DNA from 4 places in the Streptomyces sp. CA-288835 genome. Region 1 is predicted to be linked to each of the others. Evidence: riboswitches for the same ligand, from Rfam matches in the RefSeq annotation. Region 1 holds a riboswitch; each other region holds the start of a gene.
The links. Region 1 has a riboswitch for cyclic di-AMP ahead of ACQEVY_RS17875 (transglycosylase family protein). Riboswitches for the same ligand answer to the same signal wherever they lie in the genome.
Positions count from the first base shown of each region.

Region 2: it holds a riboswitch for cyclic di-AMP, as region 1 does, so the genes downstream of both, ACQEVY_RS17430 (NlpC/P60 family protein) here and ACQEVY_RS17875 (transglycosylase family protein) in region 1, are expected to answer to the same signal.
Region 3: it holds a riboswitch for cyclic di-AMP, as region 1 does, so the genes downstream of both, ACQEVY_RS24945 (M23 family metallopeptidase) here and ACQEVY_RS17875 (transglycosylase family protein) in region 1, are expected to answer to the same signal.
Region 4: it holds a riboswitch for cyclic di-AMP, as region 1 does, so the genes downstream of both, ACQEVY_RS27660 (transglycosylase SLT domain-containing protein) here and ACQEVY_RS17875 (transglycosylase family protein) in region 1, are expected to answer to the same signal.

Region 1 is NZ_JBNJMW010000001.1:3,993,643-3,996,842, forward strand. Features, by position in the region: gene eno (phosphopyruvate hydratase) at 1-514, opposite strand, end outside; gene ACQEVY_RS17875 (transglycosylase family protein) at 895-1,587, opposite strand; cyclic di-AMP (ydaO/yuaA leader) riboswitch at 1,592-1,760, opposite strand; gene ACQEVY_RS17880 (transglycosylase family protein) at 1,966-3,018, opposite strand.
Region 2 is NZ_JBNJMW010000001.1:3,886,901-3,890,100, reverse strand. Features, by position in the region: gene ACQEVY_RS17435 (hypothetical protein) at 1-171, shown strand, start outside; gene ACQEVY_RS17430 (NlpC/P60 family protein) at 298-1,449, opposite strand; cyclic di-AMP (ydaO/yuaA leader) riboswitch at 1,457-1,628, opposite strand; gene pcrA (DNA helicase PcrA) at 1,913-3,200, shown strand, end outside.
Region 3 is NZ_JBNJMW010000001.1:5,509,607-5,512,806, reverse strand. Features, by position in the region: gene ACQEVY_RS24950 (PrsW family intramembrane metalloprotease) at 1-591, shown strand, start outside; gene ACQEVY_RS24945 (M23 family metallopeptidase) at 826-1,839, opposite strand; cyclic di-AMP (ydaO/yuaA leader) riboswitch at 1,850-2,005, opposite strand; gene ACQEVY_RS24940 (PP2C family protein-serine/threonine phosphatase) at 2,289-3,200, opposite strand, start outside.
Region 4 is NZ_JBNJMW010000001.1:6,062,895-6,066,094, forward strand. Features, by position in the region: gene ACQEVY_RS27655 (FAD-dependent monooxygenase) at 1-871, opposite strand, end outside; cyclic di-AMP (ydaO/yuaA leader) riboswitch at 1,368-1,518, shown strand; gene ACQEVY_RS27660 (transglycosylase SLT domain-containing protein) at 1,523-2,260, shown strand; gene ACQEVY_RS27665 (hypothetical protein) at 2,352-3,095, opposite strand; gene ACQEVY_RS27670 (hypothetical protein) at 3,141-3,200, opposite strand, start outside.

The sequences.
Region 1 (3,200 bases):
TGGGGGCGATCATGAACTCCTGGATGTCCACGTTGGAGTCGGCGTGCGAGCCGCCGTTCAGGATGTTCATCATCGGGACCGGCAGCAGGTGCGCGTTCGGCCCGCCCAGGTAACGGAACAGCGGGAGGTCGCTGGCCTCGGAGGCGGCGTGGGCGACGGCGAGGGAGACGCCGAGGATGGCGTTGGCGCCGAGCGAGCCCTTGTTGTCGGTGGCGTCCAGGTCGATCATGGCCTGGTCGATCAGCCGCTGCTCGGTGGCGTCGTAACCGACGAGCTCCGGGCCGAGCTGCTCGATGACGGCGAGGACCGCCTTCTCGACACCCTTGCCGAGGTAGCGGTTGGCGTCTCCGTCGCGGAGTTCGACGGCCTCGAAGGCGCCCGTGGAGGCGCCGGACGGAACGGCGGCACGACCCGTGCTGCCGTCGTCGAGGCCAACCTCGACCTCGACCGTGGGATTGCCTCGGGAGTCCAGGATTTCCCGGGCTACGACGACGTCGATGGACGGCACGAGCATCTCCTTCTGGGATGTGACGCGGTGACGCGGGCCGCTGGGCCCGCACAGCGCGAAGCCGCGGCGGCTCCGCGATGACGAGCCTAACCGGCTCCGGGCGATCGGCCAGCCGTCCGCCCCTCGCATGGACCGAACCGAAAGTAAATTGTTTCCGAACGGAACAAAGCGAGGGCTGGACAAGTAGAGGGACGAGTAGGGACGAGCAGGGGACGAGTAGGGGGACAGAAAAGTCCCGCACCGGTGCGTACGGGGGAAGACGCACCGGTGCGGGACTGTCCGGGGGCTCAGCTTCGGCCGAGTTGGGGGACTCGGCTTCGGCCGAGCTCGGGGCTCAGCTGACGCCGCGCTGGGGGCTGGGCTTCAGCTGAGCCGGGGGCTCGGTGTCAGCTGAGGTGCAGCTGCTGGCCCGGGTAGATGACGTTCGCGTCGTCGACGATGTCGTCGTTCAGCTTGTGCAGCTTCTGCCAGCCGCCCTTGACGTCGTTCTCCGAAGCGATCGCGCTGAGGGTGTCACCCTTGACGACCTTGTACTCGCCGTCGCCCTTCTTGACCTTCTTGCCGGTCGGGGTGGTGACGGTCTTCTTGGCAGCCGGGCGGTCCGCGGAACGCGAGGCACGCTCCTCCTGGGCCGGCGCGCTCTGCTGCTGGGACTGCTGGGTGTTCTGCTGCGCGGCACCGGAGTCCGAGCCGCCGCCGTTGTACGCGGCGTTCGACAGCCCCTTGCCGCAGACCGGCCAGGCACCCTTGCCCTGACCCGCGAGGACCTTCTCGGCGATCTCGATCTGCTGGGCCTTGGAGGCCTGGTCGGCGGTGGCGGCGTACTTCGTGCCGCCGTAACCGGACCAGGTGGAGGCGGAGAACTGCAGACCGCCGTAGTAGCCGTTGCCGGTGTTGATCTTCCAGTTACCGCCCGACTCGCACTGGGCGACGGCGTCCCACTCGGAGGCGGTGGCGGCAGAGGCCGTACCCGACACCATCAGCGGGGCGGCGATGGCGGCACCGGTGACACCGGCGAGCGTGGCTATTTGGCTGGCCTTGGACGGGCGACGGTGCTTGCCCTTGCCGGAAAGCAGCATGAAGAGATCCCCTCACCGACGCCTACGAGGTGAGCTGTCGGGTTCGGGCCTGGTGAGTTGCCCGGCCGTACGGATCGCTCCGCACGACTTCACCCCAAGCCGCACCCGGTCTCGACGACCGGGCCCGGCACTTACCTTGGGTCCCCCGCTCCTGCCTACGGCGCTTTACGCGACGACTGTTCCCGTACGGACGTTGGCAGGATTCGGCGTGACGTCCGTCGGGGCCCGCTGTGGCGAGCGGTCACGACCGTAAACATGCGATCCGCCGAATTTCAAAGTCGATCAGGCCCTTTGAGATCCATGTCTCACTCTCATCAAACCGGACATCTGGCCCGAACTGCCGCCGCTTTTGGTCGGGTTCGGCACCTTGCACACCCCTCAGTCTGTGCCGAGTTCAAGGCGCTGACCGGGAAGGATGAGATCCGGGTCGGCGCCGACCGTGTACTCGTTCGCTGCATACAACCCGGCCCATCCACCTTGGAGGCCATGGGAGTCGGCGATCGCCGAGAGACTGTCACCGGAGCGGACGGTGTACGAGCCGTCCTGGGCGTCCGCCGCCTCGCGCGAGGCGTCGTCGCCACGGGAGGCGTGCCGGCCGGTGGAGTCGTCCGTACGGGAGTCCTCGGCGCCCTCTTCGGCACTGTCGCCACGGTGGCGGCCGGTGCCCTCGTCTGTGTTTGTGCTCTCACTCTCGCCGCCCGAAGAGTCGGCGTTTTCGCCGGAGTTGTCCGAGTCGCCCTCGTTCGTCGTGTCCGTCGGAGGGCTTGGCGAGCTCTCGGGGCTCGGCGTTTCGGCTGTGGAATCGCTGCCGGAGTCCTGTGAAGTGCCGGTGGACGATTCGGATGTACCGGACGAGTCCGAGTCGGCGGACGTATCGGATGAGTCGGACGCACCCGACGTACCGGATGAATCACCCTTTACGGAGCCGCCACTTGACGTCTGCCCCGAATCGGAGCCGGAGTCCGAGTCCGCGCCCGAACCCGCCTCCGACCCGGAGCCGGTGTCCGAGCCGGTGCCCGAATCCGCCCCCGAACTCGACCCCGACTCCGCCTCGTTGGACGGAGTCGGGCTCGGAGCGGGCGAGTCCTGCGCCAAGCCCGTATCCACGTCGGGCGAGTCGGAGTTCTGCGTGAGGCCCGCGACGAGTCCGCAGGTCGCCCAGGGGCTCGTGCCCCGGTCTGCGAGGACCTTCTCGGCGACGGCTATCTGCTGCGAGCGACTCGCCAAATCGGCGCTCATCGCGTAGTCGAGACCGCCGTACTGCTCCCACTCCTCCTGGGTCATCTGGAGGCCGCCGTACTGCCCGTTGCCGGAGTTGGCGCTCCAGGAGCCGCCGCTCTCGCACTCCGCGACCGCGTCCCAGGTCGCATCACTGGCGGCACTCGCGCCGCTCGCCGCGAGCAGAGGGATCGCGAGGGCCGATCCGGTCACCCCCGCCGCCACCAAGAGAGCCGGTGCCTGACGGGGGCGACGGTGTCGACCGTTCCCGGAGAGCATGCGGTTGCCTTTCACGCGACAGTGGGTGACCTGGGTGTGACCAATGAGACTGCTGAGGTGCGCTTTCGCGAGAACCTAGTGGGACTCGATCACTTGTCACCAGTAGATGTAGCGCA
Region 2 (3,200 bases), 110 kb from region 1:
GACGACCAGACGGTCAACAACATCAAGATCGGCGTCAAGCTGGCGCTGCTGATCGTGATCCTGGGCCTCGTGTACGTGAAGCGGGACGAGGAGAAGGTGGACAAGGGCTCGTTCGGTCTGGTCGGCGGGCTGACCACCGCCAACGTCTTCATCGCGGTGCTCTGGACCTGACGGCCCGAAGGTCCGCGAAAACGGCCTCATGGGGAGCCTCGAAACACGGCCTCATGAAGAGCCCCAAAAACCCAAAAACGGCTCACGCGCGCGTGCACCCCGAAATGGGGTCCACGCGCGCGTGCCTCACGCCGGACGGACCACGCTGTGGACCGGCATGTAGTAGATCGACTCCTCGCGGACGTACGCACCGGGCTTCGGGGCGTGGATCATCATGCCGTCGCCGAGGTAGAGGCCGACGTGGCTGATGTCGTCGTAGAAGAAGACGAGGTCTCCGGGCTGGGCGCTGGCGACCGAGACCTGGGTGCCGGTCTTGACCTGGTCCCAGGTGGTGCGCGGGAGGGTGACGCCGGCGGCCTTCCAGGCGGCCTGGGTGAGGCCGGAGCAGTCGTAGGAGTCCGGTCCTGAGGCGCCCCAGACGTACGGCTTGCCGGTCTGGGAACGGGCGAAGGCGAGTGCCTTCTCGCCCTTGGCCGTCGAGGCGCCCGCGGAAGTGCCCGTGCCGGTCGAGGTCCCCGCGCCGGTGGAGGGCGCGGGAGCCGGCTGGGCCTGCTGCTGTTGGCGGCGCTGCTCCTCCGCGGCCTGCTGCCGCGCCAGTTCCTCCGCCTTGCGCTGGGCCTCCTCGCGCTGCTCCCGCTCGATCGCCGCGAGCCGCGCCTTCTCCTCGGCGGTCAGCTGCGAGAGCAACTGGCGGGCCTCGGCGAGCTTCCGCTGAACGGTCGCCTTGGACGACTTCAGCGTGTTCTCGGTCTGGGTGAGCGACTGAAGGCTCTCGGAGGCCTCCTGACGCATCTGCGTCATCTCGGACTGCTGCGTCGCGTAGTCGTCGACGGCCTGCTGCTGGCGGCTGGTCAGCCGGTCCATCAGCTGGTTCTGGTCGAAGTAGTCCTGCGGGTTGTCCGCGAGCAGCATGGCCGCGGTGTCCGGGGCGGCGGTGCCCGTGCGGTACTGCGCGGTGGCGAACGTACCGAGTTCCTCGCGTGCTTCGTTGAGCTTCTGCGTGCGGGAGGCGACGTCGTCAAGGAGGTTGTCGACCTTCTTGCGCTGCTTGCTGGTCTTCTCCTTGGCACCGTTGTACTTCTCGGTCGCCGTCTCCGCCTGCGCGTAGAGGTCGTCGACCTTCTTCTGGACTTCGTCGAGACTGGGCTTCGGCTCCGCGGAGGGCGAGGCGTTCGCGGTCTGCGACAGGAGGGCCACCGAGGTGAGAGCGGCGGTGGCGAGGGCAGGGGTCCGTATGCCCTTGGGATTGGACGACCGCGCTTTGCGGTGTGGCGCCACGAAGGCGACTCCTTCCGTGCTCCGCCTACCGAGTTAGCTGTCGGGTTCGGGCGTGTGCTTCGGAAGGTTTGCCCTACGGTCCTTGTCCCCTAAGGGAGTTGGACCGATTCACCCCAAGGTCGGTGGGTCCCCGGCTCCGGGTTGCCACAAAGGCGTACCGGACTCGGCGGGAGCCGCACGGCCCGGCGACGTTCGCCGGTGGGGGTCGAGCGGCCCACTGCGAAAGCTAACCAACTCGTGTGGCTCCTGTGAAGGTTGATGAGCGAATTGTCCGATACGTTTTCGTGACCTTAGCCTCAGTCTCCATGATCCGTCGCCGACCGTGACGGGACGGTCCTGGAGGGTGAGAGAAATCCGGGCGGGCCCTCGGCAGTCTCGTACGAGCGGAGTTCTCAGGGTTTTCCCGGACAGCTTTTCAGGGCGGCGGCGAGCTGTCAGTGGGGGAGCCTAGACTCGGAGAGCGATGAGCAGCCTCTTTGATGACAGCTTCCTGGCGGACCTCAAACCCTCGCGGGACCACGAGGAAGAGCCCCCGCCACCGCCCGAGGACGAGCACGTACCGGAGCAGGTTCCGGACGATCTGTTCGGCGGGAAGTTCGACGTGCCGCCGGACCGGGAGGCGTACTACCGCGATGGTGCCCCCCGTCCGCATGTGGACGCGGCCGCGCTCCTGGAGGGGCTGAACGACAACCAGCGCGCGGCGGTCGTGCACTCCGGCTCCCCCCTGCTCATCGTGGCCGGTGCCGGTTCCGGCAAGACCCGTGTGCTCACACACCGGATCGCGTACCTGCTCGGCGAGCGCAAGGTGCATCCCGGCCAGATTCTCGCCATCACGTTCACCAACAAGGCCGCGGGCGAGATGAAGGAGCGCGTCGAGCACCTCGTCGGCCCGCGTGCGAACGCGATGTGGGTGATGACCTTCCACAGCGCGTGCGTACGGATCCTGCGGCGCGAGTCGAAGAAGCTCGGCTTCACCTCCTCGTTCTCGATCTACGACGCCGCCGACAGCAAGCGCCTCATGGCCCTGGTCTGCCGCGACCTGGACCTCGACCCGAAGCGGTTCCCGCCCAAGTCGTTCAGCGCCAAGATCTCGAACCTCAAGAACGAGCTGATCGACGAGGAGGACTTCGCCGCCCAGGCGAGTGACGGCTTCGAGAAGACCCTCGCCCAGGCCTACGCGATGTACCAGTCGCGGCTGCGCGAGGCGAATGCCCTCGACTTCGACGACCTGATCATGACCACGGTCAACCTCCTGCGCGCCTTCCCGGACGTCGCCGAGCACTACCGCCGCCGCTTCCGTCACGTGCTGGTGGACGAGTACCAGGACACCAACCACGCCCAGTACGCCCTCGTACGTGAACTCGTCGGCACCTCCGAGCACCCCGTGGACGTACCCCCGAGCGAGTACGACGTGCCGCCCGCCGAGTTGTGTGTCGTCGGTGACGCCGACCAGTCCATCTACGCCTTCCGCGGCGCGACCATCCGCAACATCCTCCAGTTCGAGGAGGACTACCCGGACGCGACGACGATCCTCCTGGAGCAGAACTACCGCTCCACACAGACGATCCTGAGCGCCGCGAACGCGGTCATCGAGCGCAACGAAAGCCGCCGCCCCAAGAACCTGTGGACCAACGCGGGCGCAGGCGCGCGCATCACCGGCTACGTCGCCGACACGGAGCACGACGAGGCGCAGTTCGTCGCCGACGAGATCGACCGGCTGACGGACGCCGGTGAGGCGAAGGCGGGCGACG
Region 3 (3,200 bases), 1.5 Mb from region 1:
CGCCAGCACATACGACGCGTGCTCCTGCCCTTCACGGGCCTGCTGCTGGCGATGGGCATGCACGCCCTCTGGAACGGCTCGTCGACCTTCGGCACGTACGGCTTCTTCGCGGTGTACGCGGCCTTCATGGTGCCCGCGTTCGGCCTGCTGACCTGGCTGGCCATCTGGACCCGGCAGCGCGAACTCGGCACGATCCGCACCGAACTGCCCGCGTACGCGATGGCGGGCTGGCTGACGGTTCCCGAGCCGTTCGTGCTGGGCTCGATGAAGGCGCGGAGGCTGGCCCGCGAGTGGGCCACGCATCACGGCGGCCGCCCGGCGGGGCGGGCGGTCGCGGAGTACGAGGCGTACGCGACCTCTCTCGCGTTCCTCCGCCACCGGGGGCGCCGCGGCCGCGCGGGCACCGATTTCGTCGTACGGGAACGGGAGTTGCTCAACGAGCTCTGGGCCCGCCGTGAGCTGGCTCGCCCCGCGCTGGCGTACGCGGCCCGGGCCACGGCTCCGCCGCCGGCGCCGCCGCCGTGGCCGACGTACGGGAACTCGTACGGGCAGGCGTCGCCCTACCCGGCGTACAACCCCTACCGGAACTAGGCGCTCCGCTGGAGGTGCAGTGATTCGGCTGCGGGCCGGTGGGGGCTGGTCGCGCCCACGCGGCGGAGCCGCAAATCGACGCAGCCCCGCGCCCCTATCGGGGCCTGCGGCCCCTCAAGCGGGCGCGGTACCGCACTGGGCTTCACCAAAGCCGCCCAGCCCGGAACCAGGCGAAAACCAAGACGCCACCCGCTTCTCGTCCGAAAGCGAATGGCGTCAAAGATCTTGCAGGACTTACGGGTTGAGCCCCTTGCTCCGCAGCCAAGCCATCGGGTCGATCCCATCCCCGCCCGACGTCTTGACCTCCATGTGGAGGTGCGCCCCGGTGACATTGCCGGTCGCGCCGACGCGGCCGATGACCTCGCCCGTGCTGACCTTCTGGCCGACGCTGACGCTGATCGAGGACTGGTGGGCGTACCAGACCTCCGTGCCGTCGTCGAGCTTGAGCTTGGTGAGGTAGCCGTACGAGCCGTTCCAGCCGGCCTCGGTGATGGTGCCGCTGTGGACGGCCTTGAGCGGCGTGCCCGAGGGAGCGGCGAAGTCCAGGCCGGTGTGGGTCCCGGAGGACCACAGCGCGCCGGACTGCCCGAAGGTCGAGGTGATGGTGTACGAGGACGTCGGCAGCGCGAAGCTCTTGGCGAGCTCGGCGAGGCGCTCCGCCTCAGCCTTCTGCCGGGCCTCCTCCGCCGCCTTCTCCTTGGCGGCTTCGGCCTTGGCCTTGGCCTCTTCCCGCTCCTTGGCGGCCTGGTCGGCGGCCTTCTTCGCGGCGGCGGTCGCCGCGGCCTGCCGGGCCTCCTGGTCCACCTGATCCTGCTGGCGCTCGGCCTGGAGGATGATGCGGGCGCGCAGGGCCTCGCCTGCGTCGGAGTTGCCCTGCTCGGCGTCCGCGGTGCTCAGACCGGCGTGGGTGAGCGGAGTCGTGGAACCGGGCTCTTCGTCCGTGTCGCCCGAGATCAGCGGAAGGTCGGGAAGCGTGATCGAGACCGGCGGCTTGCCGGTGTTCGCGCTGGCCATGCCGCCCGCGCTGACGGCGGCGATGACGCCGACGCCCAGAACCGTGGAGCTGCGTGCGAGGCCTCCGCCGCGCTGCTTGCCGACGCGGTGCCTGCCGCGTACGGGCTTGAGGGAATCCTCAGAGGGGTTCCACTCCTCCCAGGTCTCCTCGTCCTGGCGTTTGCCGTAGCCGAATGTGTCGGGCTCCTCATTCGGCGCGAACGAAGTCTGGGGGGCAGGCCGGTTGGACGCCACGTAGGCGCACTCCTTTCCTTCCTTCCGCCTACCGGGTTAGCTGACGGGTTCGGAGCAGGAAGGTCTCCTACGCGCGTTGCTCACGGTGTCTCCACCGGAACAACGCCCGATTCACCCCAAGTTGGTGGTTCCCCGGTTCCCTTGCGGGATTCGGCGCGTGCGCACGGAGCCGACTCTTGTGTCGGCTGGGACGACCGCGCTGCGTTATCGAACGTTAATAGAGGCAGGCCCTGGATTCCAAGCTGTTCTGGAGATTCGTTGGCAGTCTTGGCCTGGACTTTCAGGTCATCACTGGGATGAATCGGGCGAGTTGATCGTGACTCAGCTCCAATTCACTGCTGTGACTGCTGTTGACAATGTTTCAGTTGTTATGCGGAGTGGGTTCGTCCGACTACGGAAGGTGATACGACGCCGCCTCCGGCATCATGCGTCCGCCTCACCAGTCGCCCTCACGGTCTCCGGACCGCCAGCAGCGCCATGTCGTCCGTCGCGCCGCCGACTCCCGTATGCCGTACGACTTCCTCCACGAGCGTGGCCAGCAGCGCCCGGGGTCCGTGGAAGGTCCGGCCCGCGAGCCTGTCCGCCGGGTCGAAGAAGACGCCGTGCCGGTCCCGGGCCTCGGTCACCCCGTCCGTGTAGAAGAGCAGGGTGGCTCCGGCGGGGAACGGGACCTCCTGCGCCCGGTCGGGCCACGGGCCCAACTCGCCCATCCCGAGCGGCAGTGCGGGGTCCTCGTCCTTCAGCGTGTCCAGCGAGCCGTCGCCGTAGAGCATGAGCGGCCCCGGGTGGCCGCGGTGGACGAGGCGTACGACGGCGTCGGCGTGCGGGATTTCGGCCAGTACGGCGGTGGTGAAGCCCTCGAACGCCTCGAGGCCGCCGCGCCGGGCGGCCTCGCGCACCAGTGCTCGCTCCAGCCGCTGCGCCACCGCCTCCAGGGTCGCCTCCTGCTCGGCGGCCTCCCGGAAGGCCCCGATGAGCACGGCCACGGCCGCCACCGCGCCCATGCCCTTCCCGCGTACGTCGCCGACGACGAGCCGTACGCCGTGCGGGGTGTCCTGCACGGCGTACAGGTCGCCCCCGATGAACGCGTCCGCCTGCGCCGCCTCGTACCGCGCCGCGATGTCGAGCCCGCCGATCCGTTCGGCCGGTTCGGGCAGTACGGCGCGCTGGGCCGCCTCCGCGATCTCGCGGGCGGAGGCGAGACGTTGGTCACTGCGGCGCACGAGGCGGTTGATGGCGAGCGCCAGCACGGCAACCGCGGTCGCGGTGGCCACCTCGGTGGCGGCGCCCACGTCGAAGTCGCCCCTGATGTGCAGCAGGGACAGGGCGGCGACGGAGACGACTCCGGTGCGCAGCGTGTT
Region 4 (3,200 bases), 2.1 Mb from region 1:
GCGCGACCCGGCCGCGTACGAAGGTGGGCAGCGGCGGAAGCTCGTACAGGTCGTGCCGGAGCACCGCCTCCGTGGGGACGGCGGCCAGCAGGGCGGGCACGGGATCTGGCCACGACCCGAACCGGCGCAGCAGTTCGGCGTGCTCGGACGAGGACGAGAGCGAGGGCGAGGACGAGCCGGAGGCCGCTCCCTCCGGCAGCGACGCCGTCGCGAAGCAGTACATCCGCCCGCCCGGCAGCGCCGTGTAGCCGAACCTCTCTCCACGGCCCCAGATCGCCGCGCCCTCGGAGGGCGGCTCGGCGAAGGGCTCGGTGACCATGCGCCAGGCCGGGTAACCGGCGTACCTGGGGCCGGCCGCGTGAGGCCACAAGGTGCGGCGGACCGCACTGCGCAGCCCGTCGGCGCCGACCACGACGTCGGGCCGGGACCCGCCCCCTGTGCCCCCGCGGTGATCGACGACCAGACCGTGGCCGTCGTCGCGGACCGCGGACACCTCGCTGCTCGACCGCAGGCTGTCGGCGGGCAGTGCCTCGGTGAGCACCCGCAACAGGTCCGCGCGGTGCAGGACCACGAGGGGTTGGCCGAAGCGGCGCGCCAGCTCCGCGTTGTCCGTACGGGACAGCCAGCGGCCCCGGCGGTCCCGTACGCCACCTGCGGCCTCGACGGCGCCGAGTGCCCGTACGTCGTCGGCCAGGCCGAGCACCTCAAGCGCGTGCAGCGCGTTCGGCCACAGCGAGATGCCGGCGCCGATCTCGGTGAACTCCGGGGCACGTTCCAGGACTTCGACGCGCCAGCCCCGGCGGTGCAGGGCGATGGCCGCCGCGAGGCCGCCGATTCCGCCGCCGACGATGGTCGCGGCGCGCTGCGGCATGGGTCCTCGCTCTGCTTTCGGGCGTCGCCCGGTCAGGTGGCCGTCGATCCGGTGCCTGAGCGGCATGCGACGCGGCGCAGGTCCGCAGGTCCGGCTGGGAAGCGCCTCATCGCAGCATGGCGGCAGTCGCCTGTCAACGTGCCTAGGGGCCGACCGGCAAGGGGTTCTGCAAGCCCCGCCCCGGACCGCCCCCAGGAACGCGCAATGCCCGAGTTGCCTACATTGCCGCTTTGTTCAGTCTTAGTGGTACTTGATCGCGTGAAATGGGTCACGTGCGGATGGAATGGGCGTTGAAGGCGCACCTCGACAACTTCTGCTTTGCAGAACGTAAGTTGAGAGTCGCGTTCCGGAATAATCGGGCGATTTGCCCCTCGTTTTAGCGAGTTCATAAGGGGCGCACCGGGATTTCGAGGCTTGTTTCGGGTGTGTGCTCTCGCATACGTTCACGTCTCGATCCGGACGGAACGCCTAATCCTGCCGCCGCTCCGGAACCCCATTCGTCCACGCGCTACGGCAGGAGCGGGGGACCCAGGTAAGTCGCCGATCCGGGCAACCGGAACGGCTTGGGGTGAAGTCGCGCTCCCCGCGCGGCCGGGCAGCTCCCGCCCGAACCCGACAGCTCACCTCGCAGGCGCCGGAGAGGAATTCGTCATGCCCGCACGAGGTAAGCACCGCCGTACGAGAGTCAGCCGCATCGCCCGCGCCTTCGTCCCCGTAGGAACGGGTGGCGTCGCGCTCGCGCTCCCGTTCGTGGCGGTGAGCGGTGCCCACGCCGCCCAGCCGTCGGGGCAGGTCACGCAGGTCGCGCAAGCCGCCGCTCCGCAGGTAGAGCTCGTCACGCACAAGGTGGCCAAGGGCGACACCTTGACCAAGATCGCCAAGAAGCATGGCACGAGCGGCGGTTGGCAGGGGCTGTACAAGGCCAACCGTGCGGTCATCGGGAACAACCCGTCGATGATCAAGCCGGGTCTCACGCTGACGGTCGGTACGAAGAAGGCGGCCGCGAGCCCGGCGGCCGCCAAGTCCGCGGCGCCCGCCGCTGCCACGCAAGCCGCCGCGAAGACGTACTCGAACGACCTCGACGGCTGGATCAAGGAAGCCCTGGACATCATGGCCCAGCACGGGATTCCGGGCTCGTACGACGGCATCCACCGCAACGTCATGCGCGAGTCGTCCGGGAATCCGCAGGCCATCAACAACTGGGACTCCAACGCCGCGGCCGGCACCCCGTCCAAGGGCCTCCTGCAGACCATCGACCCGACCTTCAGCGCCTACCACGTGCCCGGCACGTCGACGGACCCCTTCGACCCGGTCGCCAACATCGTGGCCGCCTGCAACTACGCCGCCGACCGATACGGCTCGATCGACAACGTCAACGGCCCTTATTAAGAACGGCCCTTATCAAGAGGGATCGGGGCCCGTATCGGGCCTGAGCAGAACACCGGCCCGGGTACCAGGTACCCGGGCCGACGCACACCCGTCAACCGAGCTTCGCGTTCTGCTTCTTCAGGATCATCGCCGGGATCTTCGTGTCGCTGGGGTAGCCCTTGGAGATGGCCGAGCCGTTCACTGAGAAGTAGACGGCGACGACGTCGGCGCTGCGTACGGCCGCGCCGTGCACCGTATGCGTGACCCCCCTGAACGTCATCGTGGACTTGAAGGCGAGGGATTCGTCGCCTGCCGCATCGGTCTTCTCCGCGGTGACGGTGTCGTGCTTGCCGCTGTTGCCGTTCGCCTTGGCCGTGAAGCCGGCGCCGCAGGAGTCCACCGCCTTGGAGAGGCCGGCCATGGCGGACTCCGCCTTGCCCTCCTCCTCGTAGGCGTTGAGCGTTATGTAGTTGGACGGTTTGGTGAGCGGGTTGATCGACGCGAAATGGGTGAGGAAGGCCTGCGGTTCGCCCAGCGGGAGCTGGTTCATCGCGTACGCCAGTGGGGCGCAGACCTCTTTGTCGAGGGTGACCTCGTCCTGAGACTTGGCGAAGGCGTACTCCGGGTCCAGGTCTGCCTTCGCGACTTCGTAGTCACCGCCTATCTCGGCCTGGGTGACCATGAGCTTCGCCAGGCGATCAGCCGGGTTCGGCCCCTTCGAAGGGGTGGCCGAGGCCTCAGGTTTGGGCTTGTCCGCCGCCGCGTCCGTCTCCGAGTCACCGCCTCCGCAGGCGGTCAGGCCGGTGAGTACGGCTATGGAGAGGGCGCCGGCGGTCAGGGCAGCGGATCTCTTCATTCCTCTTCCTTTCCTTATCGATGGCTGCCGGTGGAAGCAACTGCCCTACTGGCCGGGGAACTTCCAGATGAACGGCTCCCCGTCCTCCTCCGCCCAGCGGACCTC